2 regions of the Bradyrhizobium sp. 6(2017) genome follow, and region 2 is predicted to be linked to the other one. Evidence: riboswitches for the same ligand, from Rfam matches in the RefSeq annotation. Region 2 holds a riboswitch; the other holds the start of a gene.
What was found. Region 2 has a riboswitch for ZMP and ZTP ahead of glyA (serine hydroxymethyltransferase). Riboswitches for the same ligand answer to the same signal wherever they lie in the genome.

Region 1 (14,791 bases), 4.5 Mb from region 2:
GAGTGTCGGCGCCGCGCTCGCCGACAGCAAGGACAAGTCGATCGTCGCGGTGATGCCCGTGATGACCAAGACCGCCACCGGCCGCCAGCTCCGCATCCCCAAGGAAGCGGGCTACGACGGCGAAGTGTTCGAGGTCGGGGCGCTGGGGTAGTCCCGTCACCCCCGCGCAAAGGCTTCGCCTTTGTCGCTGGAGGAGCGCGCTCTTGCGCGCCTCTCGAAGGGTCGACGGCCCGACTGTGGACGTGCATCCTTCGAGACGCCGCTGCGCGGCTCCTCAGGATGACGGTTCGGCATCTTCACACTTCGATCTGTAACGAAGGAGCGGCGCAACACATTCGATGTCGTCCCGGCCTAGTGCGCAATTGCGCACGGGAGCCGGGACCCATAGCCACCGATCTTCATTGTTGCGCGACGCTGGGGCCACACCTTTTTCCAACAATACAACCCCGTGGTAATGGGTCCCGGCTCCCGTGCGCAATTGCGCACTAGGCCGGGACGACGATCGGAAAGAGAATCGCTTTTTCATACTTCGGCCCGTAGCGAAGTATCATTGCCTCCCGCCGACGTAGGCTCCGTCTCAACATCGAGACGGAATCTGCAACATGACCACCACCACACCCCGCCAACCCGGCATGGCCTTCGAGCTGGCCTTGCTGCTCGCGCTCGCCACGCTCTGGGGCGGCTCCTACACCTTCATCAAGCTTGGCGTCGCGACCATCCCGCCGATCACGCTGATCGCGGCGCGCACCGCGATCGCGGGCGTGCTGCTGTTCGTCATCATGCGCCTACGCGGCGTGACGATGCCGACCGACGGCGCGAGCTGGCGCCGCTTCATCTTCCAGGCCTGCCTCAACAGCGTGATCCCGTGGACGCTGATCGCCTGGGGCGAGCGCTACGTCGATGCCGGGCTCGCCACCATCCTCAATTCGGCCTCGCCGATCTTCACCTTCCTGTTCACCGCCGCGATCACTCGCCATGAGACGGCTAGCCCGCGCGAACTGTTCGGGGTGATCGCCGGCATGGCCGGCATCTGCCTGATCGTCGGCGTCGATGCATTCCGCGATCTCGGCGACGGAATCGTGGCCGAGGTCGCGATCGTCGCCGCCACCATCTGCTACGCCTGCGCCGCGATCTTCAGCCGCGGCTTCAAGGGGCTCGATCCGATGGCGCCTGCCGCCGGCTCGCTGATCGCGGGCGCCGCGATCCTCATTCCGCTCAGCCTCGCCGTCGAACGGCCTTGGACCCTGTCGCCGTCGACGAGCTCGCTGCTCGCTCTGCTGGCGCTTGCGGTGTTCTCGACCGCGATCGCCTTCGTGATCTACTTCCGCCTGATCCAGACCCTCGGCTCGGTCGGCACCACCGCACAGGCCTATCTGCGGGTACCGATCGGGGTTGCGCTCGGCGTCGCATTTCTGGGCGAGCGGCTGAGCCCGACGGCCTGGATCGGGCTCGCCTGCGTCGTGATCGGCGTCGCCGCGATGACGATCCCTGCGCGAAAGATCGCCACCGCCTGAGGTCATCGCCGCGATGACGATCCTGGCGTCTGAAGTTTCGCCAGCCGAAACCGGCGCCTTGCTGCCGCCGGCCAGTCCCTGCATCCTGCCCGCAACGAGATCACGGGGTAGGGAAACGGGACGATGCTGCGGCGGATCAGCCTCATTGCCGGTGCGTGCCTGGTGTTGCTGGCGATGGCGGGCGCGGTGCGCGCGCAGGATTTTCCGAGCCGGCCGATCCGCATCGTGCTTCCCTATGCACCGGGCAGCGTCGCCGACGTGTTCGCGCGGATCGTCGCGCAGGACATGCAGGAGCAGTGGAAGGGCACGATCGTCGTCGAGGCCAAATCTGGCGCCAACGGCTCGATCGCGGCCGAGGAGGTCGCGCGCGCCGCGCCCGACGGCTACACGTGGCTGTTGGTGACGACCTTCTTCGCCGCAAGCCCGGCGCTCAGCACGCAGCTGCGCTGGGACCCGGTGAAAGACTTCGCGCCGGTCGGCCAGATCTGCCTCGCGCCGAATTTCTTCATCGTCCCGGCCTCGCTGCCGGTGAAAACCGTCGCCGACTACGTCGCGCTCGCCAAGGCCAAGCCGGGCACGCTGAACTACAGCCATCCCGGCAAGGGCTCGACCGGCCATCTCGGCTTCGAACTGTTCAAGCGGCTGGCCGGGATCGACGTCACCGCGATCGGCTATCGCGGCTATCCGCAGATGGTGCCCGACATCGCAAGCGGCCTGATCACCTCGAGCTTCCTGTCGGCCAACCAGGCGCTGGCCCAGGTGCAGTCCGGCAGCATCTGGCTCATTGGAGCGATCAGCGACGGCCGCTCGAAATATTTCCCCGATGTGCCGACCTTGGCCGAGCAGGGCTATGCCGAGGCGCAGGTGACGCCGTGGTTCGGCTTCGTGGTGCCGTCGGCCACACCGCGGCCGGTGGTCGAACATATCAGCGCGGCGCTGGAAACGGCGCTGGCCTCGGCCGCGGTGCGGAAGAAGCTCGATGTCGCCGGCTGCGACGCCAGGAGCACGCCGCTCGGGCGCTTCGCCGACATCATCAAGGCGGATGTCGCCCTCTGGGCCAGGGTGGTCAAGGAAGCCGGCATCCCGCCCGACTAGGCCCGACGTCGCCCTGTGCCGGAATCAGCCACCGGCTGCTATCATCGGGGTGACACAGATCACACCGCCGGCCCGCTCAGCCGCCTAGCATGTTTACCCAAAGCCCGTATTTTCCCGTATATTGGGCGTATTGGACCCCGGCCTTGATGACATGACCGCTGAATTGCCGCCGAATTCGCAAGCGCCGCGTGCGTTCTCCCTCTCAATTGGCCAGCTCACATTCGGCAGCTTCCTGCTGGTGCTGGCTGTGATCATCATCACATCCACGGCCAGCGTCATCGCGATCCGCCACATCGATACGACCTTCGCCGAGTTGCAGCGGCTGCAAAGCGTCGGCGACATCGCGGAGGACATCGACCGCCGCACCAACGAGCTGCGGCTGGCGGCGCGGGACTTCGTCACCGAGCCCGGCAGCCAGTCGCAGTCGGCCCAGGTCGCGCAGGCGGCCCAGTCGCTGAGCGAAATCCTGAAAAAGACCCGGATCGAGCTGGCGCCCGAGCAGCAGGACATGATCGACGGCGTCACCCAGCGGCTCGCGACCTATCGCGGCGGGATCGAGCGCATCTCGACGCTGCTCAGCCGCCGCGCCGAGATCGTCGCCGGGCTGCCGGCGCTGCGCGACGCCTTCGACAAGGCGGTCGACTCGAGCGGCGATGCGGCGCTGGCCAACGCGCTGTCACAGGACCAGAGCCGGATTGCCACCGCGCTCCTGGCGCATAATACGTCCGCCGCCGAGCAGGCCGCGCAAAGCATGCGGGCGATGACCGTCACCGACCCCGCCTTGCGCAGCGCCATCGACAATTATGCCGAGGCCATCATCGCGGTCTCGGTCCGCGAGGGCCAGATCGCCGACATCGACAGGGAGGTGCTCGGCGCCGAAGGCCGGCTGATTCAGAAGGTGACCGAGCTGTTGCGCGAGCTCTCCAGCCGTCGCGGCCATGTGCTGGCGCGCGATTTTGCGCGGACGCTGGCGGAAGCGAAATGGCAGAGCATCGTGCTCGGCACGGCGGGCGTGCTGATCGGCCTGTTCGCCTCGGTGCTGGTGGTTCGCCGCACCGTCCGCCCGCTCGCCAGGATCGCCGGATCGATCCGCAAGGTCGCGGGCGGCGAGAAAAGCGCGTTCATTCCCGGCGCCGATCTCGACAACGAGATCGGCGACATCGCGCGCGCCGCCGAAGTGTTCCGCCAGACCCTGGTCGACGCCGACAACGCGCGCGAGGCGGCGCTGCGCGCGCTCGCCGAGCAGCGGCTCGCCGAGGAGAGCTACCACAAGCTGTTCGAGGCGTCGGTCGACGGCATCTACGTCACGACGCCGGGCGGTACGCTGCTCAACGCCAATCCGGCGCTGGCGCGCATGATGGGCTATGCCACGCCGCAGGACCTGATCAACGGCATCGACGACATCGCAACCACCGTCTATGTCGATCCGGCGGCGCGGGAGCAGTATCAGAAGCTGATGCAGCGCGACGGCACGGTGCGCGACTACGAATACCAGGTGCGCGCGAGCGACGGCACCATATTGTGGCTGTCGGATTCCGCGACCGTCGTACGCAACGACGAGGGCGAGGTGATCCGCTACGAGGGCACGGTGCGCGACATCACCGACCAGAAGCGCGCCGAAGACGCCATCGCCGAAGGCCGCCGCATGCTGCAGATGGTCATCGACACGGTGCCTGCCGTCATCAACGTCAAGAACAGCGAGCTGCGCTATGTGATGATGAACCGCTACATGGCGGGAATCTTCGGCATCGATCCGCAGGACGCGCTCGGCCAGACCACCGCCGAGCTGATGTCGCGCTACGGCGCGGCCAAGACCGACGAGAACGACAAGCGCGTGCTGTCGGTGCGGCGCGAGCTCGGCTTCTACGAGGAGGAGTACAAGGACTCGGCCGGCAACATGCGGCAATGGCTGGTCAACAAGCTGCCGATCCTGGACTCGCAGGGCGACATCGAGAACATCGTCACGGTCGCGCTCGACATCGGCGATCGCAAGCGCTCCGAGCAGGAGATGCGCAAGGCCAAGGACTCCGCCGAGGCCGCGCTGCGCAATCTGCGCGAGACGCAGAATTCGCTGATCGAGGCCGAGAAGCTCGCCGCGCTCGGCCGCCTCGTCGCCGGCGTCGCCCACGAGGTCAACAATCCCGTCGGCATCAGCCTGACGGTGGCGTCCGCACTGGAGCGCAAGACCGCGATCTTCGCGACCCAGGTCGAGCGCGGCGACCTGCGCCGCTCGAGCCTCAACGATTTCCTCAACACGGCGCGCGACGCGTCCTCGCAGCTCGTCGCCAATCTCAATCGCGCCGCGGAACTGATCCAGTCGTTCAAGCAGGTCGCCGCCGACCGCAACTATTCGGACCAGCGCACCTTCGATCTCGGCGACCTCACCGAGCAGGTGGTGATGAGTCTGCGGCCCGGCCTGCGCAAGCACAATCTGACGCTCAACGTCGATTGCGAGCCGAACCTGATCATGAATTCCTATCCGGGGCCGTATGGCCAGGTGCTGACCAACCTGTTCCTTAACGCGGTCGCGCATGCGTTCCCGGACGGCAAGGCCGGCGAGGTCGAGATCCAGGTGCATGCGTCCGGCGGCGACAATGTCGAGGTGATCTTCGCCGACAATGGCTGCGGCATGAGCCTCGATGTCCGCCGCCGCGCCTTCGATCCGTTCTTCACGACGCGGCGCGACCAGGGCGGCACCGGCCTCGGCCTGCACATCGTCTACAGCATCGTCACCACGCGGCTCGGCGGACGGCTCTCGCTCGACTCCGCGCCGGGCAACGGCACGCGCATCCAGATGATCCTGCCGCGCGTCGCACCGCTGGAGCAGGCCGCGGAGTAGGTGGGACTCGCGGTGGCCGGAACGTCATTCGCTTTTGCTCCGTCATCCTGAGGTGCGAGCGGCGCGAGCCTCGAAGGATGCACGGCCTGGCCGGTGGCCGTCGATCCTTCGAGACGCGCGCAAGAGCGCGCTCCTCAGGGTGACGGCGACGGAATCGTCAGCACTCTGAATCGCTAATTGATATCCGCGAGCTTGTGCAGCGTGGCGCTGAAGATCAGGCTGGCCTTGCCGACCAGCGCGGTGCCGCTCATGGTGCCACGGGTGTCGGTGAAGGTGCCGGAGACACCGATGCCGACCGGGGCGGGCCCGCCGAACAGCGGGTTGTCGGTGTCGCGCGGCGTGGTGTGGCGTTGCACAAGGACTTCGCCCTTGAAGGCGTCACCTTTCACCGTGTAGCTGCCGGTGTAATATAGGTAGGCGTCGCCGCCCAGAATCTGGCCGTCGCGAAACAGAATGACGCCGCTGCCCTTACCGACGCGACCGTCCAGCAGGGTGACGTGAATTGAGTAGAGCCCGTTCTTCATAACGTCCCATGTACCGGCTGCCGCGCCCGCAGCAATCCGGATTGGTTTTTTATGCCAAAGCGGGCAACCTCGTGCAATGCGGCAGGTTGATTCCCGGGTCTCCCGCGTTCGGGTGAACCCTCGGTTCCTGCCAGGCAGTGTGACGGCGCGATGACAGCGGACCGTACGCGCGAATCAAAGTGGCCCGCGAAATGCATAGCTCTGGTTGCACTGGCCGGTGAGTGCTGGAGCGAACAGATGACAGACTGGATTGAGTCCGGCGGCCGTTTGGCGCGCCCTCGCAGTGCCAATGGAACTTCGGCCCGTCGTGCGGGCCTCATGATGGTGTCACTCAGGCTCGGACTGGTGACGCTGGTGTCGGTGGTGGCCGTGCAAATCGCGCACGCGCGCGATCCCGACGGCCGCTATGCCAATTCACCGCTCAAGGAATGGTTCGACAGTCTACGCAGCGGCAAGGGGCCGTGCTGCTCGGATGCCGACGGCAGCGCGGTCAGCGACGTCGATTGGGAGTCCAAGGACGGACATTATCGCGTGCGTCTCGACGGCCAGTGGTTCGATGTTCCCGATGAGGCCGTGGTCACCGTGCCGAACCGTGCGGGCCGCACCATGGTCTGGCCGATCAAGAGCTACATGGGCGTCACGATCCGCTGCTTCATGCCCGGCAGCATGACGTAGCGAAGGGGATCGTCGGTCACACGTACTTCTTGTCGCGCTCGAGTAACTCGATCGAGATGCCCTGCGGGCCCCGGATGAAGCAGATCCGCACGCCGGGTCGGATCGTGGTCGGCTCCTTGGTGAACTCGACACCCTTGGCCTTGATCTCGGCCGCGACCGCATCGATGTCCTTCACCGTCAGTCCGAAATGATCGAGCCCCTGATAGGGCGTCACCGGGGCGGCGTTGACGCCGTCGCCTTGCGTCACCTCCGCGATAAACACCTGGGCGCCGCCGAGTTGGACGTCGATCCGGCCGGGGCCGCGGATGATTTCGCCGCCGAGAATGTCGCGCAGCCAGGTTGCGGTGGCCTCGGGATCGGGGCTGCGCAGATGGACGTGGTCCCAGGTGACGACAGGCATTGCGATCTCCTTTTTGTTCTTGCGCAGCTGGGGGCACGGCACGCGCTCTCGCGCGCGAAAGTAGCGAGCGGTCGGCCGTGACGCCATCCCTCCGTCACCGCAGTCGCAAGATTGTCGTCCCGGAATGAAACCATTCCGGCCGTCAGCGATTGTTTCTCGCGTGGCCGCTCGGCCTGCGGCCGTCCGGAAACCGCTCGGCGCGATGCCTGCGTGGCTTCCCCGGTGTGCGGCGGCTCGATCGGGCGTCCAGGGGGTGAGGGCACCACGATGCGGATCGGCTTGTCGTTTCAAAGGACTGCCGCCGGACGTCTCGGTCAGGGCGGCTTCTATGCCAGCCTGCTGCTGTCGGTCATCGCCATAGCCGGGATCGCCGCGTGGTTCATGCTCCCCGAGCCGAGCGATGCCGGGGACCAGGAGCTGTGGCCGATCTCGCCCGCCGTCATCCGCACTACGCAATACACATCGACCGAGGCCGAGCCCGCTCAGCCCGCAAAGGCCGCCCCAACCGCGCCGGCGGATGAGCCGGCCACGGTCGGGATGGCGACCGCCCCGCAGGCGGTCGAGGCGGCGAAGCCGTCGGAGCAAGGCGCTGAACGGTCGCCGCTGGAGAAGCTGCGGATCGCCTCGCAATCATGGCGGCGCGGCGGGCTGGGCTCGAAGGCGCTGGTGACCCTGACTCTGCGCAACGCCAATGACTTCGCGGTCAAGGACATCGAGATCGCCTGCGCATTCATCCGCCGTGACGGCAGCCCCCTGACCGAGCGCAAGCGGCTGATATCAGACACCATTGCCATGAAAAGCCGCAAGACCTACTCGCGGATGCTGATCGGGTTCGTCAACGTTAACGCAAACAAGGCGAAATGCTCTGTCGTGACCGCCAGCCGCGTTTAATCCCCATTCCCGAAAAAGTGACCGGGAATTGACTTGCCGGGTGAACCGTAACGGCCAGGCAGGAACTAACTAATAAGCCGACCGTTAGAGAACGACCCGGGAGCGCGATGGCGCCTGTCCGGGTGATCATGCGCAAACGATGAGTTCGTTGCGCGATGACTGATGTCGTCGCGCCGAGATGAACCGCGCCCGTAGCGCGGGGGGAGCTACCAAAATGCCTGTGGCGCGTTATTTCCTGTACATGGGTGGTGTGCTGCTTGCGCTGCTCTTCGTCGTCAACCTCGTGGTGCCGCAAGAGGCCGTGGTCACCAGCCAGGGCCTGTCGTCGCCCGGTGTCGACAAGACCATGGTGCGCATCAAGTCGACCCAGAAATTGCCGGAGCGGGTGGTGTACGACACCAGCGTGCCGGCCATCGCTCCGTCGCAGGTGAATGTGGTGGCCGCTGCAGCCCCGCCGGCTGACCGCGATGCGTCGGCGCAGTCCCGCGTCCGCAATACGTTCGCCCAGTTCATTCCGCCGGAGAAGGCTGACGCGGGCAAGGGGCCGGTCGTGGCCGAAGCCAAACCGGCCGAGCAGCCGGCGCAGGCCCAGCCGCAAGCACCGAAGAAGCGCAAGGTCGCGCGGTACCACCCCCATCCCCAGCAGCCGATGCGGCTGGCGCAGCCCGGGATGTACCAGCCCTACCGTATCGCGCAGCAGCAGCCGCGCATGGCCTTCTTTGGCGGCTTCGGGACCTGGTAAGCGGGATCTCCCTAGCCCACATCGATACGCCGCCGCGAATGCTCGCGGCGGCATTTTCATGTCCGCGATATCAGGCCGGTCGCCGGGCGCCGATTGCGCAGGTGCCGCGCTACGCGGTTACCGCGGCAGGCGCGGAATCTTGTCGGCAAAACCGTTGTAGCAGGTCAGCCGCTCGTCCTCTTCCTTGACGAAGCGGCATTCGTTGACGCCCTTGGCAGGCGCCGCCTTCGGCTTGGGCTGCGGCTTGAAGATCTCGTCGTAGCAGAGCAGCCGCTCCTTGGTGGCGTCGTCGATGTCCCCGCAGGCCTGGAGCTTCTGCGCGACCGATTGCGGCTTGCCGGGTGCCGCGGGCTTCTCACCCTTCTTGGCAGCCGGCTTCTTGCCGACCTGAACCAGCGGCTTGTCGCCGATCATGGGCTGCTCGGCCGCCGCCGGCTTGTCGGCCGCGGCGGGAGGGGTGGTGCCTTGTGCAAGCGCGGCAGCCGGGCAGAGGAGCGCCAGCGCGAGGATGATATGTCTCATGTCGAAAATGTCCGAAATGGTGTGATGACCGGAAAGGAGGCGCCAGGATCGGAAAAGCCCGGCAAGCGCCGAGGCTTAGCGCAAGTTTTGCTCGAATCCTACCCCAGACGTGGCCCGCCCGGCACCGATCCACCGGCAAAAAGCAGGGCAATTCGCTCGCCCGGCGTCGTGATTTGCCTTTGGCAGGCCGGGCGGCTATGACCACGCCATCTGCGCGACTGGCGCTTGGATGGACTACCATCGGGGAGCGCAGAGACTGAACGCCGCGCGCCTGGGCACCGCTTCGAAACGGAGGTCCCATGACGGCGAATGTTCTCGATGGGCATGCACATGCCCAGATTGTCATCGATCAGGTTGCAAGCGAACTGGACCGGCTGCCCCGCGCACCGGGGCTGGCGGTCGTGCTGGTTGGCTGTGACCCGGCGAGCCAGATCTACGTGCAGAGCAAGGTCAGGATGGCCGAACGGCTCGGCCTGCGCGGCGAGGTCGAACGCCTGCCTGATGACGCCAGCGAGGCCGATCTGCTGGCCAGGATCGAGGCGCTCAACGCGCGCGACGATATCGACGGCATCCTCGTCCAGCTGCCTCTGCCGGCCCATGTCGACGCCTTGCGCGTGATGGCGGCGGTCGATCCCGCCAAGGACGTCGACGGCCTGCATGCCCTCAACGCAGGCCGGCTGTTTCACGGCGACGATGCGCTGGTGCCATGCACGCCGCTCGGCTGTCTCCGCCTGATCAAATCGATCCGGCCTGATCTCACCGGTGCGCATGCCGTGGTGATCGGCAGCTCCAACATCGTCGGCAAGCCGATGGCCGCGCTGCTGCTGCAGGAGCAGGCCACCGTGACGCAGACCCACATCCACACCCGCGGCATCAGCAAGATCTGCCGACAGGCCGATATCCTGGTCAGTGCGGTGGGGAAGGCCGGCCTCGTGCGCGGCGACTGGATCAAGCCGCAGGCCATCGTCATCGACGTCGGCACCACGCGCGTCGAGAAGCCGGACGGCGGCTACACGGTGCGCGGCGATGTCTCCTTCGACGAGGCGGTGCAAATCGCCGGCGCGATCACGCCGGTGCCGCGCGGCGTCGGCCCGATGACGATCGCCTGCCTGATGGAGAACACCGTGAAGGCCGCCAAGGCGAGGGCGGCACGGCTGCAATAGCGCGGCATGCGCATTGCGCGAGCGGCCGATGCCGCTCGCGTCACGTCTTCGCGCCCGGCGTCGCGTGCGCGAAGTTCATGACGTCAGAGGTCATGGAAAGCCCGCAGCGATCGTCTATCGTTGTGCCTCGCGGAGGTGCGCGATGCTGTATGCGGAAGATCTCACCGAAGGCCACACGTTCCAGCTCGGCAGCTATACGATCGGCGAGGCCGAGATCGTTGCCTTCGCCGGCAAGTATGACCCCGTGCCGATCCACACCGATCCCGCTGCGGCTGCGGCGGGTCCGTTCGGCGGCTTGATCGCAAGCGGCTTCAACACCATTGCGATCTATCAGCGCCTCGTCGTCGAGGCGATCTGGAGCAAGGTGGCAGGGATCGTCGGGCGGAGCCTGGAGATTCGATTGCCCAGTCCGGTCCGCCCGGGAGCCACGCTGACCGGCCAGTCGCAGATCCAGAGGATCACCATCAGGCCGGAGCGGCGCGACGCTGTCGTGATCTTCAGGACGGAGTTGACCAACGACGAGCAGCGCCCTGTCCTCGTCGTCGTGCTCGATGCTCTGATTCACATGCGGCCGGTCGCGAAGGAGCGGGCGTAGCGTCCGAGTTGATCGCCGATCGGGGGCCGTAGCCGGGATCATCGGGCTTGAAGCGGTGTTGCTCGGAAGTACCTTGCATTACATGGTACCTTGCTATATATAGCACCCAACACCCGCAGGAGTTCGATGGCGGAATCGACGATCCAGGTTCAGCTCAAGAAGGGAGCGCTCGAGATGTGCGTGCTGGCGCTGCTGGCCCGTGGCGAAAGCTATGCCTATGAGATCGCGAGCACGCTCGCTTCACGCATCGGCATGGGTGAGGGCACGATCTACCCCCTGATGCGCCGCATGCAGGATGACGGGCTGGTCGATACGCGCCTCGTCGAGTCGAGCAGCGGTCCGCCGAGGAAATACTACCGGCTGACGCCGGCGGGACGCGCGGCACTCACCGCCCAGAAGCGCGAATGGCAGGCCTTCACGGACGCGGTCGATCAGCTGCTCGGAGAGCGCAAATGAACCGGGCCGTCTTCCTGCGACGTCTCTCCGACGGATTGGCCGGCCTTCCGGCGCGCGAGGCCGAGGACATCCTCGACGATTACAGCGCCTATTTCGACGAGGGCCTTGCGGCGGGACGCAGCGAAGAGGACGTCGCGGTCGCGCTCGGCGATCCCTCGCGGCTGGCGCGTGAGCTGCGCACCGAGACCGGCCTGCGGCGCTGGGAGGATGACCACAGCCTGCGCAATTCAGCTTCAGCGCTGCTGGCGCTCGGCGGGCTTGCCGCGGTCGACATTTTCTTCCTGCTGCCGCTGCTGTTCGCGGCGCTGCTCACCGTGCTGATCCTCGGCCTCGTGATGTTCGTGCTCGGCATCGTTGGGATCGGGCTCCTGGTCAGCGTCTTCAAGCTCGCCGCGGTCGCGTCGATCGCCAAGCTGGTGCTGCGCGCGGTGGCGGGCATCGGCCTGATCTCCGCCAGCGCCGGAATTGCGATGCTGCTGCTGTTCGCCGTCAACGCGGCGATCGGCAAGCTCGGCAGCTATGCGCGCCTGCACTACCGATTGCTCAAACCCGAACAGCACGCCGGCTGACGATGCCGGCATCGGGAGGATGGCGATGATGCACATGCCGCAGAATCTCAATCCAACGATAAAGCTCGATCGCCGCAGCGTCCTGGCCGGGCTTGGCGCGAGCCTGATCGCGCCGCGGGTCGCGTCAGCGCAACCAACGGCCGAGGAGATCGCCCGTCGCCTGACGCAGGCCGAGAGTGCCGGCACGATCAGCGGCCTGCATGCGCTGCTGGTAAGCCGAGGTGGCAGGCTCGTGTTCGAGCATTACGGCAAGGGGGACGATGAGGCGGAAGGCCGCGGGCCGCTCGCCAACGTCGTGTTCGGCCCTGATGTGCCGCACGATTTGCGTTCGGTATCGAAGAGCGTGATCGGTCTTGCCTACGGCATTGCGCTTGCCGCCGGCAAGGTGCCGCCGCCGGAGGCGAAGCTGTACGACCAGTTTCCGCAATATGCCGATCTTGCGCGCCAGGTGGGCCGCGACCGCATCACCATCCATCACGTGCTGTCGATGACGCTCGGCCTCGAATGGGACGAACTCACCGTTCCCTATGGCGACGATCTGCGCAACTCGGAGATCGCGATGGAGGCGGCGCCCGACCGCTTCCGCTTCATCCTGGAGCGGCCGATTGTTGCCGAGCCCGGCACCAAATGGACCTATTGCGGCGGCGCGACCGCGATCCTGGGGCGCTTGATCTCGAACGGCACCAGCGAGGACTTGCTGGCCTATTGCCGCCGCGTGCTGTTCGATCCGTTGGGGTTTGGTCCTGTCGATTGGGCGAAGGGGGTGGGCGACGGCCAGTATCGCGCGGCCTCGGGCCTGCGCCTGTTGCCGCGCGACCTCCTGAAGATCGGCGAGCTCGTGCGCGCCGGCGGCGCGTGGGGCGGCCGGCAGATCGTGCCGCGCGACTGGCTGACGCGCGTGCTCGCGCCGGCGGTCGTGATGGAGAATGGCGGCCGCTACGGCTACCAATGGTATCTCGGCGCGTCCTTCGCAGCAGTATTGCCGCATCCCGAACGCTGGGCCGCCGGCATCGGTTGGGGCGGTCAGCGCCTCTATGTATTCCCCGCGCTCGACCTTGTCGTCGCGCAATGCTGCGGCAACTATGACAAGCCGTCGGCCGAACAGCGGCGCATCAATGATGCCATCATCGATGAGGTGGTGCTGCCCGGCATTTTGGCCGCGCACCCATAACGACGCGGACGTCGGCTTTGGGGTCTAGGCAGACATTTTTGCTCACCCAGAGCATTGCCGGTTTTGACTCACAGCGGAAATTGGATGCTTGGCTAGAAAAAGTCTTCGGTTGGAAAAAGATCGTCGCCTTCAATGCATTTTGAGAGGAAGATCGCAAGCCCTAGATCGCCGGTCCACAACGTGTAGCGGTACTGACCATACTGCTGCTTTGCTGCCTCACACTGGCCTATTGCGTGGGCCGCGAACTGTCGAGCACGATCCAGCCACATCTCTCTTCCGGTGCGCTTGAACAATTTGAGAAACGCAAAGCCGTTTCCAGCCGTGCCGTGACAGATGCAGCTACCTTTTTTCAGCGGGCCAACTTGCCAGATCGTCTCGCCAGCCGCAGTCAAGAGATCGTCAATGGCTGGGCCCGGAAAGGTAGCCATGGTGTTCACAATGCCAGGCGCACCATGACAGTGCTGCATCAGCATTGCGGTGCGGCCCGGTCGATGTTTGCCAACCGATTGCGGCCAATTGATCAACTCCCCCTCGCGCAATGCCGTCGCCCGCAGCGTGCGAGAAATGCAATCCAGCCATTGTTTTTGTTCGTTCTCGGGCAAGAGATGTCGGCCGCGCAACGCAGGAAAGGCATTTCCCGCGAAGCCGTGAACTGCGCCTAGATGTGTCGCCTTATGCCCTTGAAGATTTTGCTCCCAGATCAGGCAATCCGCGCCCTCGCAAGTTTCAAGCCGATCCCACAGAAGCCTGATATCGCGACGAAACCGCGACGCCCAAATGTCATCACCGGTTTCCTCAAACAGCGCGAGTGATAGGGTTGCTGTCCCCGGAGACCCAAACATAAATTCACGCACGGGATTGTCCTTACTATTATCAACAGCGGCTCCCAATTGATCTGCGACGGTGTTCAGCCCCGCCAATCGGCCTGCAACTAGAAGCAGTCCAGCGTCACCGATCAGAAGGCCGTCGGCGCCGTGGCTGCGCCACCGTCCGCCTTCGATCTGGGCGCGGTTGGCCTCCCTTAATTCAGGTATTACTTCCTGAAAATCGGGATGATCGACAATGGCTCCGATACGCCTCAGGTGGTTGAGCGCCCACGCAACACCACCCGCGCCAACATATAAATTATGAAAGCGAGTGCCCGGACGGGCTTCCTCCAGCGGATGTGTTGGCCATAGGTCGCGGCGAGAAAACGTTGCGTTGGCGTCGGCTGCAATGCGTTGAATGTATTCGCGTGAAGTCGCTTCGTTCCAACTTGACCCATTGAGGGCTTCGTGACGCGCGGCCTCGTAGATCATCAGGGAATATCCTTGGATGCTGCGGCCCCTTTCGCACGCTTTAATGCCCGATCATCGTGCTGAACTGGTCATCGCGTCAATGCGACAATGCTTCCGAAGATGGCCTTTTCGGACATGCCGCACTGGCTATCGAAAGTCCGGTGTCGGGGGTGAAGCGGACCTCACGGTTGCGCGTTCCGACTTCCGAGTTTGACCCAAAGCAGACGACCTTGATTTAGATCAACCGGTACAACCCGGTATGCCCTTACTTTGTCTATTCGGCGCCAACTATCACAGCATCAGCGGGGTATCAATGACAAGAAGCGTTCAATTGCTGATCGGGCTGTCGGTATTGTTT
Region 2 (14,791 bases):
AATGTCATCATGCGGCATCACCCTGCCGCCCGTGCTCGGCAATGCAAGCATCTGGTTGGCGGCCTAGGCAGGCAGCGGCCAGGTGACGTCCCTACCCTTCAGTTCCTTGTAGCGTCGGGTGTGGGCGCGGATGCTTCCGAGATCCGACATGCCGCGCGACAGCAGGTCCCGGTCGAGCCGCGCGGCGGCATCGATCGCCGTCATCGTGGTCGCCTGGAGCGCGCGCTTCGAAAACGCGTAGGCCGTGTAGCAATCCGGCGGTACCAACGCCGCCCAAGCGACGGCCGCGTAGAGCAGCTTGTCCGGCGCGACCGTCTGCTGGACGACGCCCAGTCGCGTCGCCGCGGCGAGATCGTAGACCTGACCAAACAGCGTCAATTCGCAAGCCGATCGCGGACCGATCGCATGCTTGATGATCTCACAGTAAATAGCCGGCATCGGGATGCCGATGGGTACCTCGTTCAGCGCGAACTGCAGCGGACCTTCGCTGGCGATCCGGTGATCGCAATCGATCGCGGTGATGAATCCACCTGCATAGGCATGGCCGTTGATCGCAGCCACCGTCGGCCTCGGATACGTGAAGAGACGGAGGTTCGTCGCGCGATATTCTTCGAACCAAGCATCGATCTCCTTGATCGATTGGCGCGCGAACAACGGGAAATGATGGTCGAGGTCGAGGCCCGCCGTGAACACCGCGCCCGATCCGGTCAACACGACGGCGCAATCGGCGAACTCGGATTCCAGGCGATCGAACGCCGCGTGTAGGTCGGCGAAGAAAGCCGGATTCTGCGCATTGACCTTGTTGGTGTTCATTGTCACTACGGCAACGTGCGGGTGCTTGCGTTCAATGATCCAGGGCATCGGTCATCCTATGGTTGCGAAAGATCAGGCAAGCTTGAACAGACGCCGCGCGTTGTCGGTTAAGAATGCCGAACGGGCGTCGACGCCGAGTTGGAGGTCGTCGAGACCGGCGAGGCACTCACCTGCGGGCCAGAAGGGATGGTTGGACCCGAAGAGAACCCGATGCCTTTTGTTGCCGCGCATATACCCGACGAGATCGGACGGGTAGCGGCTGACCTTGTAGGCCGATGTGTCGATGAAGACGTTCGGGTACTTCATGACGAGCGATAACATCTCGCCGAGCCACGGTACGCCGATATGGCCGCCGAGAATACGAAGCTCAGGAAATTCGAGCGCGACACGATCGAGATAGGGAATGGGACGCCCCGGTTCGGATTCGCGCAGAGGCCCCGCGTGTCCGACCTGCGTGCAGAACGGGATGTCGAGTTCGCAGCACTCCGCGAACAGAGGATAGTACCGGCGATCGTCCGGCGGCAGCCCCCACACCCAAGGCAGAACGCGCAGTCCCTTGAAGCCGTCTCTCTTCACGCGCAGCCTCAACTCTCGTACCGCGTCCATCGGGCGGAAGAGATCGACCGAAGCGATTCCGACGAAGCGGTCAGGGTGAGCCTGGCAGTGTTGGGCGACCTCGTCGTTACTGATCATCGGCCCGCCCGGACCGTGCCAGCCACAGAGCATGCCCATAGAAACGCCTGCACGATCCATCTCGGCAAGCGTGTCTCCGATAGGGGGCGCCGTTTCCGACCATTTGCCGGGTCTCCACCGACGCAACGACTCGAACATCGGATCCCCGATCCAGGCGGGATTCGGATGCTGCATCCAGGCGTCGATGATCATTCTGAGCTGCCCGCGTCTGACGATGGATCGAGGCGACGGCCCGCGACCTGCCAGCGTGAAAGGCGAACCTGCTCAACCGGACTCGGTCGTGGTCCCGAGTGGCCACACCGCCATCACTAGACGCGAGGATCGTTCGGCGTCTTGAAGAAATCGGACAGCCTGCGCACGGGGCCTGCCCCACGCCTGCCGGAACGCCCCGGGCGTGACACCGGCGTGTCGCCGAAACTCTCTGGTGAGGTGGGCCTGATCGAAAATCCGAGATCAGATGCAATCCCCGACAGACCATCGCCTCCGGCCGCGATTTCGTAGACCGAGCGACGGAAGCGCTGCACGGCAAGAAAACGCTTGGGCGGACAACCGGTCGACGTTCGCACTCGCCTCTGCACCGTCCGGACCGATTTACCGACATGGCCCGCCAGGTCGCTCACCCGACCATGCGGCGCATCCAGCGGGTCGCACCCCAGAATCGAGGGGGGCCTGGCCTTCCGCGCGAGCGCGAGTAACATCAGATCCACGCTGTCGAGGATGTCAAAGCACGATGGACTGTCCCGGACGATTCGCGCCAGCGCATCGCGACACGCGACGATCGTCGGATTGTGGACGCTCGGCGTTCCCGGCCAATTCGGTTTCAACTTGACGCCGACGATCCAACCGAAGAACGCCCTTCCTTTTCTTCTGCAATCGAGGCTCGGCTCGTTGAAGACCACTTTGCCGGCCGAATCGCCTTCCCGGAATACGAAGGCAAGCTCCTTGAGCGGGGAAGCGAATGATATCCGGCTTTCCGTCAGCCGCCCCCGGTCTTTCAGGATATAGATCGAGTCCACAAAGGCGGCCTGATCGTCGCGCGGTGCGAATTCAGCGTAGAACGAGGGATGGGCGAAGACGCTGTCTTCGCCTTTGTCCGTTTTGATTGGACTAACGGTCATCAGTTTTCGACGCTTGATCGGCAATTTCTTGGTTCGCTGTTGAATGCACTTACGACTGATCTATCATACACCTCCGTAGCGGCAGTTTAAGCGCAAAGCCGCCGGCGTAGAACGTAGCCCATTGGTTCGCGATGAAGCTCGCATCAGCCCCAGGTCGGCTCTTCTGACAAGCAGCTGCTCGCCGGCACCGTGCGGGTGAACACCTCGCGCGCCTTCAGCTACATGATGCCGTTCAGCGGCATGATGTTTTCCGGCGTCGGCCACGAAAGTGGCATCGCCCTTGTCCGCGGTCATTGAACTGGTCGTTGCGAAAGGTCCGCCGGTCGGCTAAGTTCTGCCTCACGAAGAGTCTCCGTGCTCATTCGTCCTTTCGCGCGACTGGCGAGCCAACGTGGAATTGACCACGGTGAAGCGCGAAGGGTTTCAACGCCGATCGCCTGGGCAACCCATCTGCTGGAAAAACAGCGTGTTGAGGAGCCCGAGCATGCCGTCGTTTCGCAACGAACTGTCCATCAACGATCAAGAGATCGCCGCCGCCCTTGCGGGCGAAGAGCACCGTCAACAGGACGGCGTCGAACTGATTCCGTCCGAGAACTACACCTACCCGGAGGTGCTCGAACTGCTCGGCTCCGTCTTCACCAATAAATATTCGGAAGGGTATCCGGGACGCCGATACTACGGCGGCCAGCAGTATACGGACAACATCGAGAACCTCGCGCGGCAGCGGGCCTGCTCGCTGTTTCGTGCCGAGCACGCCAACGTTCAGCCGCTTTCCGGATCACCGATGAATCAGGCCGTCTATCTCGGCCTGTTGAATCCCGGCGACACCATTCTCGCCATGGACCTGTCCCATGGCGGTCATCTCACCCACGGCGCGCCGGTGTCCCACATGGGGCGCCTGTTCAACTTCATTCGCTACAAGACGGCGCCGTCAAACGGCGGCGCGATCGATTTCGACGCATTGCGCGCGATGGCGCGTGACGCGCGCCCGAAGATGGTGTTGTGCGGCTACAGCTCCTATCCGCGCGACCTCGACTATGCGGCATTCAAGAGCATTGCCGACGAAGTCGGCGCGCTCACGATGGCCGACGTCAGCCATTATGGCGGACTGGTTGCCGCTGACGTCATGCGCAATCCGCTCGATGCCGGCTTCGACGTCATGACGACGACATCCCACAAGTCGCTGCGCGGCCCCCGCGGCGGGATCATCCTGTGCCGCAAGGAACATGCCGGCCGGATCGATGCTTCGGTGTTTCCCGGTTTGCAGGGCGGACCTCACATGAACGTCGTGGCCGGGATTGCCGTGACGCTCAAGCGAGCGGCGACGGCGGATTTCCAGGCTTATGCGCGGCGGGTCTTGCGCAACGCGAAGGTGCTCGCCGGCGCGCTGATGGAGCGCGGGATGAAGCTGGTCACCGACGGGACGGACAATCACATGATGGTCGTTGATACGGCGGCATCCGTCGGGCTGGACGGGCGGGCCGCCGAGGACGTGCTCGATGCCATCGCCATCACCACCAACAAGCAAATCATTCCGGACGATCCGCGCCCGCCGCTCAGGCCGAGCGGCGTTCGCCTCGGGACGCCGGCGGCGACCACGCGCGGCATGGGGGAAGCCGAAATGCAGCGTATCGGCGGGTTCATAGCGGCGGCTCTGCGGGCGAACGGAGACGATACGGTCGTCGCGCGCCTCAGGTCGGAATGCACGGAGATGTGCCGGGCTTTTCCTGTTCCGGGCGTTGTGTCCGGGTCCGCACCGAACTGACCGGCGGCACACCGGCAACCGCAATTTGGCGCGCAGATGCGCAGAACGGAGTTGGGCGCCGGCGCCCAACTTCGGATGCGCCCATCAGGGATTGCCGACCTCGAAGGCCAGCAGAACGTTGCCGGGCAATCCGCTCCACTGCGCGTAGCCGGAATTGACGTACAGCATGTGATCCACAACGATCGGGCCGGGCCCGTCCATGGCACCGCCACGGGCCGCAACGCCATTCACCGTGGTGTAGTCGCGGGCGGTGTCGATCTCCCAAAGCAGCCGTGCGTCATCGGTTGCATAGGCGCGCAAGAAGCCGCTCACGCCGCCCGAGAACACGACGCCGGGAATGACAGTGATCGCGGCCGACAGCGCCGGGCTGCACTGGGGGCGGTCGCCACAGGCCACCGGCGCGACCTGCATCGTGATCTTCCCGGTCACAAGATCCAGCCCGAACAGGCCGCCACCTTCGCTTGAATTCAGACGCCTCGTGCCGTCCCTTAGAAACCGCACGTCCGAATTGGCGACATAGATCCGGTCCTGGTCCGCAGCCGAGCCCCATTCGGTCCCGCCCAACGGGCCGCCCTGGCCGATCCGCGTCTGCCACAGGATCTTGCCCTCATGGTCGGGATCCAGCGCATGGACCACGCCGGATTTCTGGCCGATCACCAGCGCGCGTTGCCCGCTGCGCAGGCTCACCAGGATGGGCGATTGGCCGAAGTCGTGGTCGGGGCCGCGACTATCGGGACAATTCGACTGGTCGGCGCCGAAACACGCAACGACGAAGCTGTCCCTGGGCGTGGCCTGCTGATGCCAAAGCATCCGGCCGGTCGCCAGATCGAATGCGAGGACGGCATCGCTCGTGTCGGTTGCCGGGTCGGCATAGCTGTTCGACGTCGCGACATAGAGCGCCTGGCGCTGCACGTCGATCGTCGGCGCGGACCAGACCGACGCTCCGGCCGGACCGAACAGCTGGGTGCCGATGGCGTTCGCCTTGGTCGGATGCGGCGCTTCAGGGATGGTGTAGCTCTTCCAGATCTGCGCGCCGGTCTCGGCGTTGAGCGCAACAACGCTGCCGCGAAACGTGCAGCATTGGTAGGTCGGCCGCGACCCCGTGGCCTCCTCGATCGATGAAACCCCGACATAGACGACGCCGGAATGGAAGACTGGCGCGCCGGTGATCCGGGCGGCCAGATGATCGTCGGCCCTGCTCTTCCAAATCAGCGCGCCGGTCACGGCATTCACGGCGTAGACGTTGGCGAACAGATCGCCAAAGAAGATGGCGGGCTGGCCGTTGTCCAGCGGGGCAAAACTGATCGCGGTCCGGACCGCCGCCTCGGTCGGAAACACCCAGCGGGTGCATCCGCTTTTGGCGTCGAGGGCGTGCACCTTGCGGTCGCCGCCGCCGACAAACAGCACGCCGCCGACGACCGTCGGCTGAGCGAAGGCTGTGGACGTGTTCGGGAATCCGAACGCCCATTTCAGACGTAATCGGGGGACTTCATCTGGCGTAAGGCCGGCCGTTGCCGCCGGCTGAAACCGGCTGTTGTTGAGATCCGCGCCCCAACCGTTCCACCCTGGCCCATCGATCGGTTGTGGAAAGCCGGCCTCGCTCGGCGCGCATTGGCCCGCATTCTCAGTCGACGCATGCGACGCGGCCTTGCCGGTGACGAGCGAGGCGACCGCCGCGCGCTCGTCACCGGTCAGCCCCTGCGCGAAGGATGCCATCGCGCCCGTGGTGATCGCACCCAGAACCTCGTCGAACGATTTTGCCTGCAGCGCGGCGCGGCTCGGCACGCGACTATCCGCGTTGCCGCTGTCGTGGCACTGCGCGCAGCGTTGCGCGTAGAGCGCGGCGGCGCGTTGCTGCGCTGTCGCCGGGAGGCAAGACCAGATCAGGATGACGGCCGTCGCAGCAACCAGTTTCATCGTCGTTCACCAGCGTTGCTGTTGATGACAAGAACGATGGCAGCCTAGCAGAACCCGGATGGTTGCCAATCCCGCCCGATTACCGAGCTAGCCGAGCGACAAGCCGGCGGTTGAGCCGCCGCTTGTGCTCCTTCGTAACCGCCGACCCGGATGACGCCGGCCGCGTCACCCCCCTTGCACACGGAGCCAGCAGAGCTCCGGTCACTACGGACGATCAGTGACCCGCCGCGATCCTGGTTGGACCGCAGACATCGTCCTGCGGGTTTTTGCCGTCGTCATTGCCGCGGCCACGGTCCTTCATCCGGCCATGATCGCCGTCGCAATTGACGGGAGCGAACGACACGCCGCGATAGACCATGCCGAAGGCCGGCGGCACGACGACATCGAAGGCCTCATTCGCCGGAAGCGCCGTCGCCGCCACCTTGTCCGTGATGGCGACCACCAGATTCGGATCGGCGCCGGGCTCGACCGAATTGCTCGCCGTCGACGTCACGGCGAAGATCGTCGCCGTGCCGTTGCGGTTCACGCGGCCGGTGATGTTGCGCAGGCCGCCCGTTGCCGGGTCAGTCGGATATCCCTTCACATGATAGGCCGTGCCGAGGTTCAGCCCCTTCTGCAGCGTATAAGCAAGGCTCCAGCTGCCGTTCGCATAGACCCATTTCTGAAGGCCCGCCGTCGGTGAGGTTGCCGCGTCGGCCAGATTGCCGTCACCCTCCTGGGCGACATAAAGCGTCGTCGCATTGGCAAACCAGATGCCGAAGGGATAGAAGCCGTTCGCGCCGGAGTTCACCGAAGGATTGCTCGGGAAACCCGGAAGAATGCTGAACGCTGTCGAAGAAGCCGTCTCCCGGGTCGGGAGAACTCCCGGCGCGCCGACCTGATAGACCGTGTTGATGCCGTTGCTTCCGCTGCCCTTGGTTACGTAGAGCGTGTTGTCAGAGATCGCGAGACCGCGGAAATTGTCGTCCTTGCCGGACTTGTCCGCGGCAAAGCCCAGCTGGCCGACGGAGAAGCCGAACTGAAAGCCGTTCTTGCTGCCGGGCGTTCCCTGCTGCACGCCAACCACGGTGTCAGAACCATCGCTACCCGGCGTCGCGAGTTGAACGCCGGTGTCATTGACGATCAGCACCGGCTGGGTGCCGCTGCCGTTGCCGGCATTGCCGACCGTGAAATACTGGTCGGCCCGGGTGCCATTGACTTTGTTGGCGCGGATCGCGCCGCGGCCATTGTCGCCGCTATAAACGTTGACCTTGGTCCGGTGCAATGACCCGTCGAAACCGAGTTCCGCCACCACGCGTGCATGCACGCTGGTGTCCGGATTGGTGGGATCGACATGGTTGGGTGAATTGGAGTTGGAAACGTCCAGCTCGTTCACTGCGGCGTCGTAGCCCATGAATGTCACGGCCTTGCCGTCGGGCGACAAATGGAGCGACAATTCGGACTTGGAGCTGAAGCTCGTCACCGCCACGTCCGCCGGCACGGTCAGCGCGCCGATTTCGCGAAGGCGATCGCTTTCCAGATGATACCTCTTGATCACGACCGGCGCAGTCACGCCGAAGTTCGAATCAACAGCCACATTGTTGAAGACCGTCGGATAGGTGCCGTCAGCCACCGCCTTCCCGCCGGTCGGCAGGGTCTGGCCCACGGCGACGGTCGACGGCTTGCCCGCGTAGAGCGCGCCGCTGACGAGCAATTCGTGCGAATTGCCTGCAGTCTGGGAAAAGGCCGGATGGACTGCGAACAGCACCGGTGAGAGAGCCGTCCCCGCGATCAGGCACCGGACAATTGCGCGGCCGATTGTTTGTGGTGTGGAGATTGTCTTGAACATCCGAGAGCCCCCATTTTTTGAAGATCAAAATGGATTGCTCATAAGCGGCGGATCGCAACACTGCTGTGACAGATCTCCGACTGTCGCGTTCACGTTTCGGAAAATGTTGATGCGATCCACCGATGGTTACAGAGGGCGGTTGGCCGGCAATCTTCCGAAACAATAGGGATGGAGATTGAGCGGCCATCCAGCCGTGGGACGTCCGCTTCGGGCACGGCGATTTGTGGAAAGGCTTCCGCCCTAACCCTTCGCCTCGCTCGGCACGCCGCCGAACAATTGCGCCTGCTCGGCACGGCCGGCCTCGACGATGCGGCTGGTGGCGGTCTCGATCTGGTCGCGCAGGCGGGTCATGAACTCGTCGCGCGGCAAACCCGGCGGCAACGGATCGAGGAATTCGACCACCAGCGTGCCGGGATAGCGCATGAAGGTGCGGCGCGGCCAGAACAGCCCGGAATTGAGCGCGACCGGCAGGCACGGCACGCCGCTCTCGCCATAGATCTGCGCGACGCCGGCCTTGTAGTTCGGCACAGCACCGGGCGCGGTGCGCGTGCCCTCGGGAAAGATCACGAGCTGACGGCCAAGCTTCACCTCGGTCGCCGCGCGCTTCAGCGTCTTGATCAGCGAGCGCGGGCCACCGCCACGCTCCACCGAGATCATGCCGACCTTCTTGAGGTACCAGCCGAACACCGGGATCATCATCAGCTCGCGCTTGAGGATGAACAGCGGATGGTCGAAGAAGCGCACCAGCGCAAACGTCTCCCAGAACGACTGGTGCTTCGAGGCGATCACCAGCGGTCCCTTCGGAATCTTCTCGACGCCGCGAAACTCGATCATGATGTTGCAGACCACGCGCATCAGGAACAGGCTGATGCTGGCCCAGGCGGCTTCGAGTGCCATCATCGCGCCGCGCGGCAGCAGCAGCGCCGGCAGCGCGACGATGCAGAGCACGACCAGCACCAGATAGAACAGCACGTTGAAGATCAGCGAGCGCAGGAAGATCGACGTCATTCTCAACACTATCCTCTACACCGTCATTCCGGGATAGTGCGCAAGCACCAGACCCGGAATCTCGAGATTCCGGGTTCGCTTCGCGCCCCGGAATGACGGTGCCTGATACATTAGTTCGCCTGCGCCGTCGCCGGGCGGCGCGGTGCGGCTGCCGGCTCGGCGAGATCGGAGGTCAGGTCGAGGCCGATATCGGCGAGCCGCACCCGGACCTCCGCGGCGACATATTTGGCGTATTCCGATAGCAAGAGACGGAAGGTTCCGCCACTGGTCCACCACGGCTCATCGCGCCATTTGTCGCCCACCACGGCGAACGGGATCAGCGTGACGTCGGGCATCGCATGTGACAGTTCCACGATCGCGCGCGGCATGTGGTAGTTCGAGGTCACCACGATCAGCGATTTGAAGCCGCGCTCGCGCGCCCAGCGCCGCGTCTCCGCCGCATTGCTGCGGGTGTTGACCGCCGAGCGGTCGAGATCGACGCAGCAGCTCATCAGCCCCCGACTGTCGGGCACCGAGCGGGAGATGTCACCGGCGTCGTTGGTCGGGTGCACGCCCGAGATCAACAGCCGCTTGCCGTAGCCTGCGGCGAGCAATTCCATCGCGTCCGACACCCGCGACGAGCCGCCGGTCAGCACCACGATGCCGTCGGCATTGTGCGGCGGGTCGCTCTCGACGCCGCGCAATTGCGAGAGGAAGCCGACAAAGCCCAGCGCCGCGGCAACGAAGCCGAACGCCAGCGGCGCGACGATGACGGCGCGCAGCCAGCCGCGCGGGCGCGCGGCATGGCCATTCGGCGACGTATCGTCGGACTGCAAACTCATGTGATGCGGTTACCCTTCCCCCCGGGCGATTTTAATGCATGAACTGGAAAAGTGGAAACCCGGTTTTGCCGTGACGACGGCTGCGCGAATACGCGCGGGATCACACTCTGGCGGCGAAACGCGATCACGCGACTGACCTCATGGTTGCGCTGTCGTGCGCCGTCAGTCGATGTCGTCGAGCGTGGCGAACAAAGTGCGCCGCGACGCCCAGGCGGTGATCGCCGCGATCAGCACCGCCTGCATCGCCAGCACCAGATAGCCCGACGGGCGCAGCGAGAACGTGCCGAGCAGCGCCGCGAACTGGTCGCCCACCGGCGTGCCGGAGAACCAGTTGGCGATCGACTCGGAGAAGCCGAACGCCAGCATCGCCGCACCGCCGCCGATCAACCCGCCTTCAAGGCCGAGCCGAAGGAAATGCCGCAGGAAGCGGTTGGCGATGTAGCTGTCGCCGGCGCCGACGAAATGCAGCACCTCGACGATCGGACGGTTGGACGCCATCGCGCCGCGGGTCGCAAACGACACCGAGATGATGGTGGCGATGATCACGAGGATCAGGATGCCGACGCCGGCAAACACGGTGGCGCCGGTCATCGAGCGCATGCGCTCGATCCAGGCGCGGTGGTCGTCGACGCTTGCGGTCGGCGCCACCTGCGTCACCCGCGCGCGCAGCGCGGCGAGATCGAGCGTGGTGCCGGGCTGCACCCGCGCCACGATGACGCGCGGCACCGGCAGTTCCTCGATCGAGAGCCCGCTGCCGAGCCACGGCTCCAGCAGCTTGGCGGATTCCTCCTTGCTGAACGGCCGGACCTCGAGAATGCCGGACTGCGCCCGCATCGCATCCGCAGCCGCCTGCGCGTCGCGATCGAGGTCGCGGCCCGGCGAGGGGCGCACCTGGATGGTGATCTCGCTCGACACTTCGGACTGCCATTCGGCCGCGGATGCACTGACCAAGAGCACGGTGCCCGTCGTCAGCGAGGCGAGGAAGGTCATGATCGCGACCACCGCGACCAGCGCGCGGCCCGAGATCGAGGCGCGCGGCACGATCGGCGACATGTTGCGCGCCGTGGCCGGGACCTGCGGGCGTTCGCGCCCGAGATCGACCAACGACACTTTCTCGTCGCCGCTCCTACTCATAGATGTGCAGCCGTCCCTGATGCAGCACCAGCCGCCGCGCCTCGTATTGATCCATCAGCGTGATGTCGTGGGTCGCGATGATAACAGCGGTGCCCGATTTGTTGAGCTCGATGAACAGCCGCAACAGGCGGCGCCCGAGCGTCGGATCGACACTGCCGGTCGGCTCGTCCGCCAGCAGCAATTGCGGCCGCGAGATCACCGCGCGCGCGATCGCCGCGCGCTGCTTCTCGCCGCCCGATAGAATCGGCGGCAGCGCATCCATGCGCTCGCCGAGGCCGACCCATTTCAGGAGGTCGATCACCTCGCGGCGGTAGCTCGATTCGTCGCGGCCCATCACCCGGAACGGCAGCGCGACATTCTCGTAGGTCGTCATGTGGTCGAGCAGGCGAAAATCCTGCAGCACGATACCGATCCGTTTGCGCAGGTCGGCGACCTGGTCCTTGCTCAGCAGCGAGACGTCCTTGCCGAACAGATTGACCAGCCCGCGGGTCGGCCGCAGCGACAGGAACAACAGCCGCAGCAGCGAGGTCTTGCCGGCGCCGGACGGGCCGGTGAGGAACTGGAACGAATGCGCCGGGATCATGAACGAGAGGTCGCGCAAAATCTCCGGGCCGAGCCCGTAGCGCAAACCGACATTTTCGAACCGAACCAATGCGCTAGCTCCGTTCGAGAGGGCCGATGGCCGAGTACCCCATACTGCCGGCCGACCGGCCGCGAACCGCACAGAAAGGTTGTGCGTCAGTTATGGTTTCCGATTCGTTAACGGTCGCTAAGTAGCATCCGGGCATACCACACGGTGGAGATTCGGCTCCATGCATATCGTTTGCCCGCATTGTACAACATCCTACGCCATCAATCCGGCCACCCTGGGGGAGGCCGGGCGCAGCGTCCGTTGTTCCCGCTGCCGGGAGGTTTGGCTGGCCCGGCCGGAGGACGCCGTCGGGGTGACGGCGCCCGCCTTGGCCCATCAGTCCGCCGGCTCCGATCTCGCCGCCGAATGGGACACGATGGGCCGGGAGGAGGCTGACGAGACCCCGGTGGTCGAAAGCCCCTCGATTTCAGCCGATTTGCCCAGCGAGAGCGACGCCACCGCGTGGCCGGCGGTCGCCGCGGCGGATGCCGCTGCCCATGCCGACGGCCAGGAGGTGACCGGAACCAAGCGCCGCTTCCGCCTGCCGCGGCTTCCCCGCCTGTTCCGGCTGCCCTCCCTGCCCCGAATTCCCTTCATGCCCGTGATCGGCGCCCTGCCGACCACCTGCGGCGCCATGGCCGCGCTGATCATCGCGCTGTTCGTCTGGCGCAACGACGTGGTGCGGCTGCTGCCGCAGACCGCCCTGTTCTACAAGATGGTCGGGCTCGACGTGAATCTGCGCGGGCTCGCCTTCAAGGACCTCAAGATCACCAACGAGACCGTGGACGGCAAGCCGGTGCTGGTGATCGAGGGCATGATCGTCGGCCAGACCAGGAAGCCGGTCGAATTGCCGCGGCTGCGCTTCTCGGTCCGCGACGCGCAGGGCGCGGAAATCTATGCCTGGAATGCGGTACTGGAGCAGCCGGTGCTCAATCCCGGCGAGCGCGCCTTCTTCAAGTCGCGCCTCGCCTCGCCGCCGCCCGAAGGCCGCAATATCGACGTACGCTTTTTCAACAAGCACGATCTCACCGGCGGCCGGGCCTGAGCCGCCGGCAAACACTCTCGGAAACCGACCCATCGCCATGACGCGTGTTCTGATCGCCGACGACGAAGACTCGATGCGCTCGCTGGTGGCGCGCGCCATCGCCATGGACGGCCACGAGACCGTGACCGCGCAGGACGGCGCCGAGGCGCTGGAGATGCTGACGCGCGATGAAGGCGCGTTCGACCTCCTGCTCACCGACATCCAGATGCCGGTCATGGACGGCATCGCGCTGGCGCTGACCGCGGCGCGCGACTTCCCGGAGCTGAAGATCCTGCTGATGACCGGCTTCGCCCATCAGCGCGAGCGCGCCTCAGGCCTCGAGGCGATCGTGCATGATGTGGTGACGAAGCCGTTCTCGGTGGCCGATATCCGCACCGCGGTGGCGGACGCGCTGGCGGCGCGGAAGGCGAGCTAGCCGTCATTGCCGGGCTTACCCCGGCAATCCATCTTCAAAATGAGTCTTGCGAAGCTTGATGGATGCGCGGGTCAAGCCCCGCGCATGACGAGGTGCGTGCGGAGACGGATATTCGCACGCCGTCATTGCGCGCAAAGCAACCCCCACACACAACCTCGTCATGCCCCGCCACCGGGTCGCGCGAACGCGCGCGCCCGATGACAGGCTCCGGCGGGGCATCCAGTAAGCCGCGGCTTCTCGATTCGATCGCTGACGTCTCTGGAATACTGGATCGCCCGGTCGAGCCGGGCGATGACAGTGGAATGTGCGGCGGCTCAATAATCCTTCAGCAGCCGCTCGATGTAGTCGAGCTCGAGCTGCGGCCGTGACGGATCGGCGAGGCGGCGGCGCAGTTCTTCGAGGATGCGGCGGACGCGCTGGACGTCGATCTCGCCGGGGATCTTCACCGTGTAATCGTCGCCGAATTCGCGGCCGTGCAACGGACGGCCGAGCGGATCGGTCTGGTTGCCGCCGCTCTGCTGACGGCCGGCGCGATTGCCGGGGCCATCGCCCGGCTGGTCGCCATCGCCCTGCTGCATCGCGTCCGCAAGGCTCTGCGCGCCCTTGCGCAGCGCATCGAGCGCGCGTCCCTGCGAGTCCACCGCGCCGTCGGCATTGCCCTCGCCGAGCCGGCCGGAGGCATCGCCCATCGCGGAGTCGGCCTGGTCGAGCCCGTCGCCGTCATCGCCCTGATCGCCTTGGTCTCCCTGCTGGGCCTGGTCGCCCTTCTGACCCTGGCCCTTCTGGCCGCGCTGATCCGGACCCATGCCGCGCTTGGCGAGCTCTTCCTGCAGCTTCTTCAGCCGGTCGCGCAGCGCCTGCTGATCCTGCTGCAGGTCGCCCATCGACTGCTCGCCCTGCTTGCCGCGCATGCGGTCGCGGCGGGAATCCTGGCCCTGCTTGAAGGTCTTGTCGCGCAACTGCTGCTGCTTGCGGATCATGTCGCCGAGCTCGTTGAGCGACTGCTGCATGTCGTCGTCGCCCTGATTGGGCTGCGCCATCTGCAGGTTTTCGAGCATCTGCTGCATCTGCTCGAGCAGCTGCCGCGCCGCATCCTTGTCGCCGGAGCGCGACAGCCGCTCCATGCGGTCGAGCATGTTCTTGAGATCCTGCTGGCTCAACACCTTGGCGTTCGGATCGAGCGGCCGGGCGAGCTGCTGCGGATTGTTGCGGAACTGCTCGGCGAGCTGGCGCAGGAAATTGTCCAGCGCCGCGCGCAGATTGTCGGTGAGCTTCTTGATCTCCTCGTCGGTTGCGCCGCGGTCCAGCGCCTGCTTCAGCGCGTCCTGCGCCGCGCGCAGCGCCTTGTCGACGTCGGAGATGTTGCCGTCCTCGATGGTGACGGCGAGCGCCCACAGGCTGGCCACGACCCCGCGCAGCTGGTCGTCGGTGCGTGCCGCCTCGAGCTGGCGGCTGACGGTGTGGAGGCCGAGATAATAGCCGGTCTCCGGCATGAACATTTCCGGCGCGATCATCAGCGCCTCGAGCGCGGCGAACACCTGGCCGTTCTGGTTGGCGTCGAGCGCCAGGATGCGGCGCTGCTCGATCAGCGCGCGCGCCAGCG

Region 1: it holds a riboswitch for ZMP and ZTP, as region 2 does, so the genes downstream of both, G6P99_RS27565 (bifunctional 5,10-methylenetetrahydrofolate dehydrogenase/5,10-methenyltetrahydrofolate cyclohydrolase) here and glyA (serine hydroxymethyltransferase) in region 2, are expected to answer to the same signal.

What each region holds. Positions count from the first base shown of each region.
Region 1 covers NZ_CP049289.2:5,847,053-5,861,843, reverse strand. The annotation lists gene G6P99_RS27615 (NUDIX hydrolase) at 1-151, shown strand, start outside; gene G6P99_RS27610 (DMT family transporter) at 603-1,514, shown strand; gene G6P99_RS27605 (Bug family tripartite tricarboxylate transporter substrate binding protein) at 1,638-2,609, shown strand; gene G6P99_RS27600 (PAS domain-containing sensor histidine kinase) at 2,761-5,448, shown strand; gene G6P99_RS27595 (GrlR family regulatory protein) at 5,622-5,972, opposite strand; gene G6P99_RS27590 (hypothetical protein) at 6,210-6,647, shown strand; gene G6P99_RS27585 (VOC family protein) at 6,664-7,047, opposite strand; gene G6P99_RS27580 (hypothetical protein) at 7,258-7,938, shown strand; gene G6P99_RS27575 (hypothetical protein) at 8,153-8,680, shown strand; gene G6P99_RS27570 (hypothetical protein) at 8,798-9,202, opposite strand; ZMP/ZTP riboswitch at 9,407-9,486, shown strand; gene G6P99_RS27565 (bifunctional 5,10-methylenetetrahydrofolate dehydrogenase/5,10-methenyltetrahydrofolate cyclohydrolase) at 9,502-10,365, shown strand; gene G6P99_RS27560 (MaoC/PaaZ C-terminal domain-containing protein) at 10,508-10,960, shown strand; gene G6P99_RS27555 (PadR family transcriptional regulator) at 11,087-11,416, shown strand; gene G6P99_RS27550 (DUF1700 domain-containing protein) at 11,413-11,985, shown strand; gene G6P99_RS27545 (serine hydrolase domain-containing protein) at 12,011-13,156, shown strand; gene G6P99_RS27540 (lanthionine synthetase C family protein) at 13,249-14,454, opposite strand; gene G6P99_RS27535 (alkyl/aryl-sulfatase) at 14,765-14,791, shown strand, end outside.
Region 2 covers NZ_CP049289.2:1,307,905-1,322,695, reverse strand. The annotation lists gene G6P99_RS06205 (enoyl-CoA hydratase/isomerase family protein) at 64-861, opposite strand; gene G6P99_RS06200 (amidohydrolase family protein) at 886-1,698, opposite strand; gene G6P99_RS06195 (helix-turn-helix domain-containing protein) at 1,815-2,648, opposite strand; ZMP/ZTP riboswitch at 2,989-3,074, shown strand; gene glyA (serine hydroxymethyltransferase) at 3,109-4,389, shown strand; gene G6P99_RS06185 (PQQ-binding-like beta-propeller repeat protein) at 4,474-6,306, opposite strand; gene G6P99_RS06180 (hypothetical protein) at 6,521-8,134, opposite strand; gene G6P99_RS06175 (lysophospholipid acyltransferase family protein) at 8,375-9,142, opposite strand; gene G6P99_RS06170 (YdcF family protein) at 9,253-9,963, opposite strand; gene G6P99_RS06165 (cell division protein FtsX) at 10,126-11,097, opposite strand; gene ftsE (cell division ATP-binding protein FtsE) at 11,090-11,749, opposite strand; gene G6P99_RS06155 (MJ0042-type zinc finger domain-containing protein) at 11,910-12,773, shown strand; gene G6P99_RS06150 (response regulator) at 12,811-13,188, shown strand; gene G6P99_RS06145 (TIGR02302 family protein) at 13,503-14,791, opposite strand, start outside.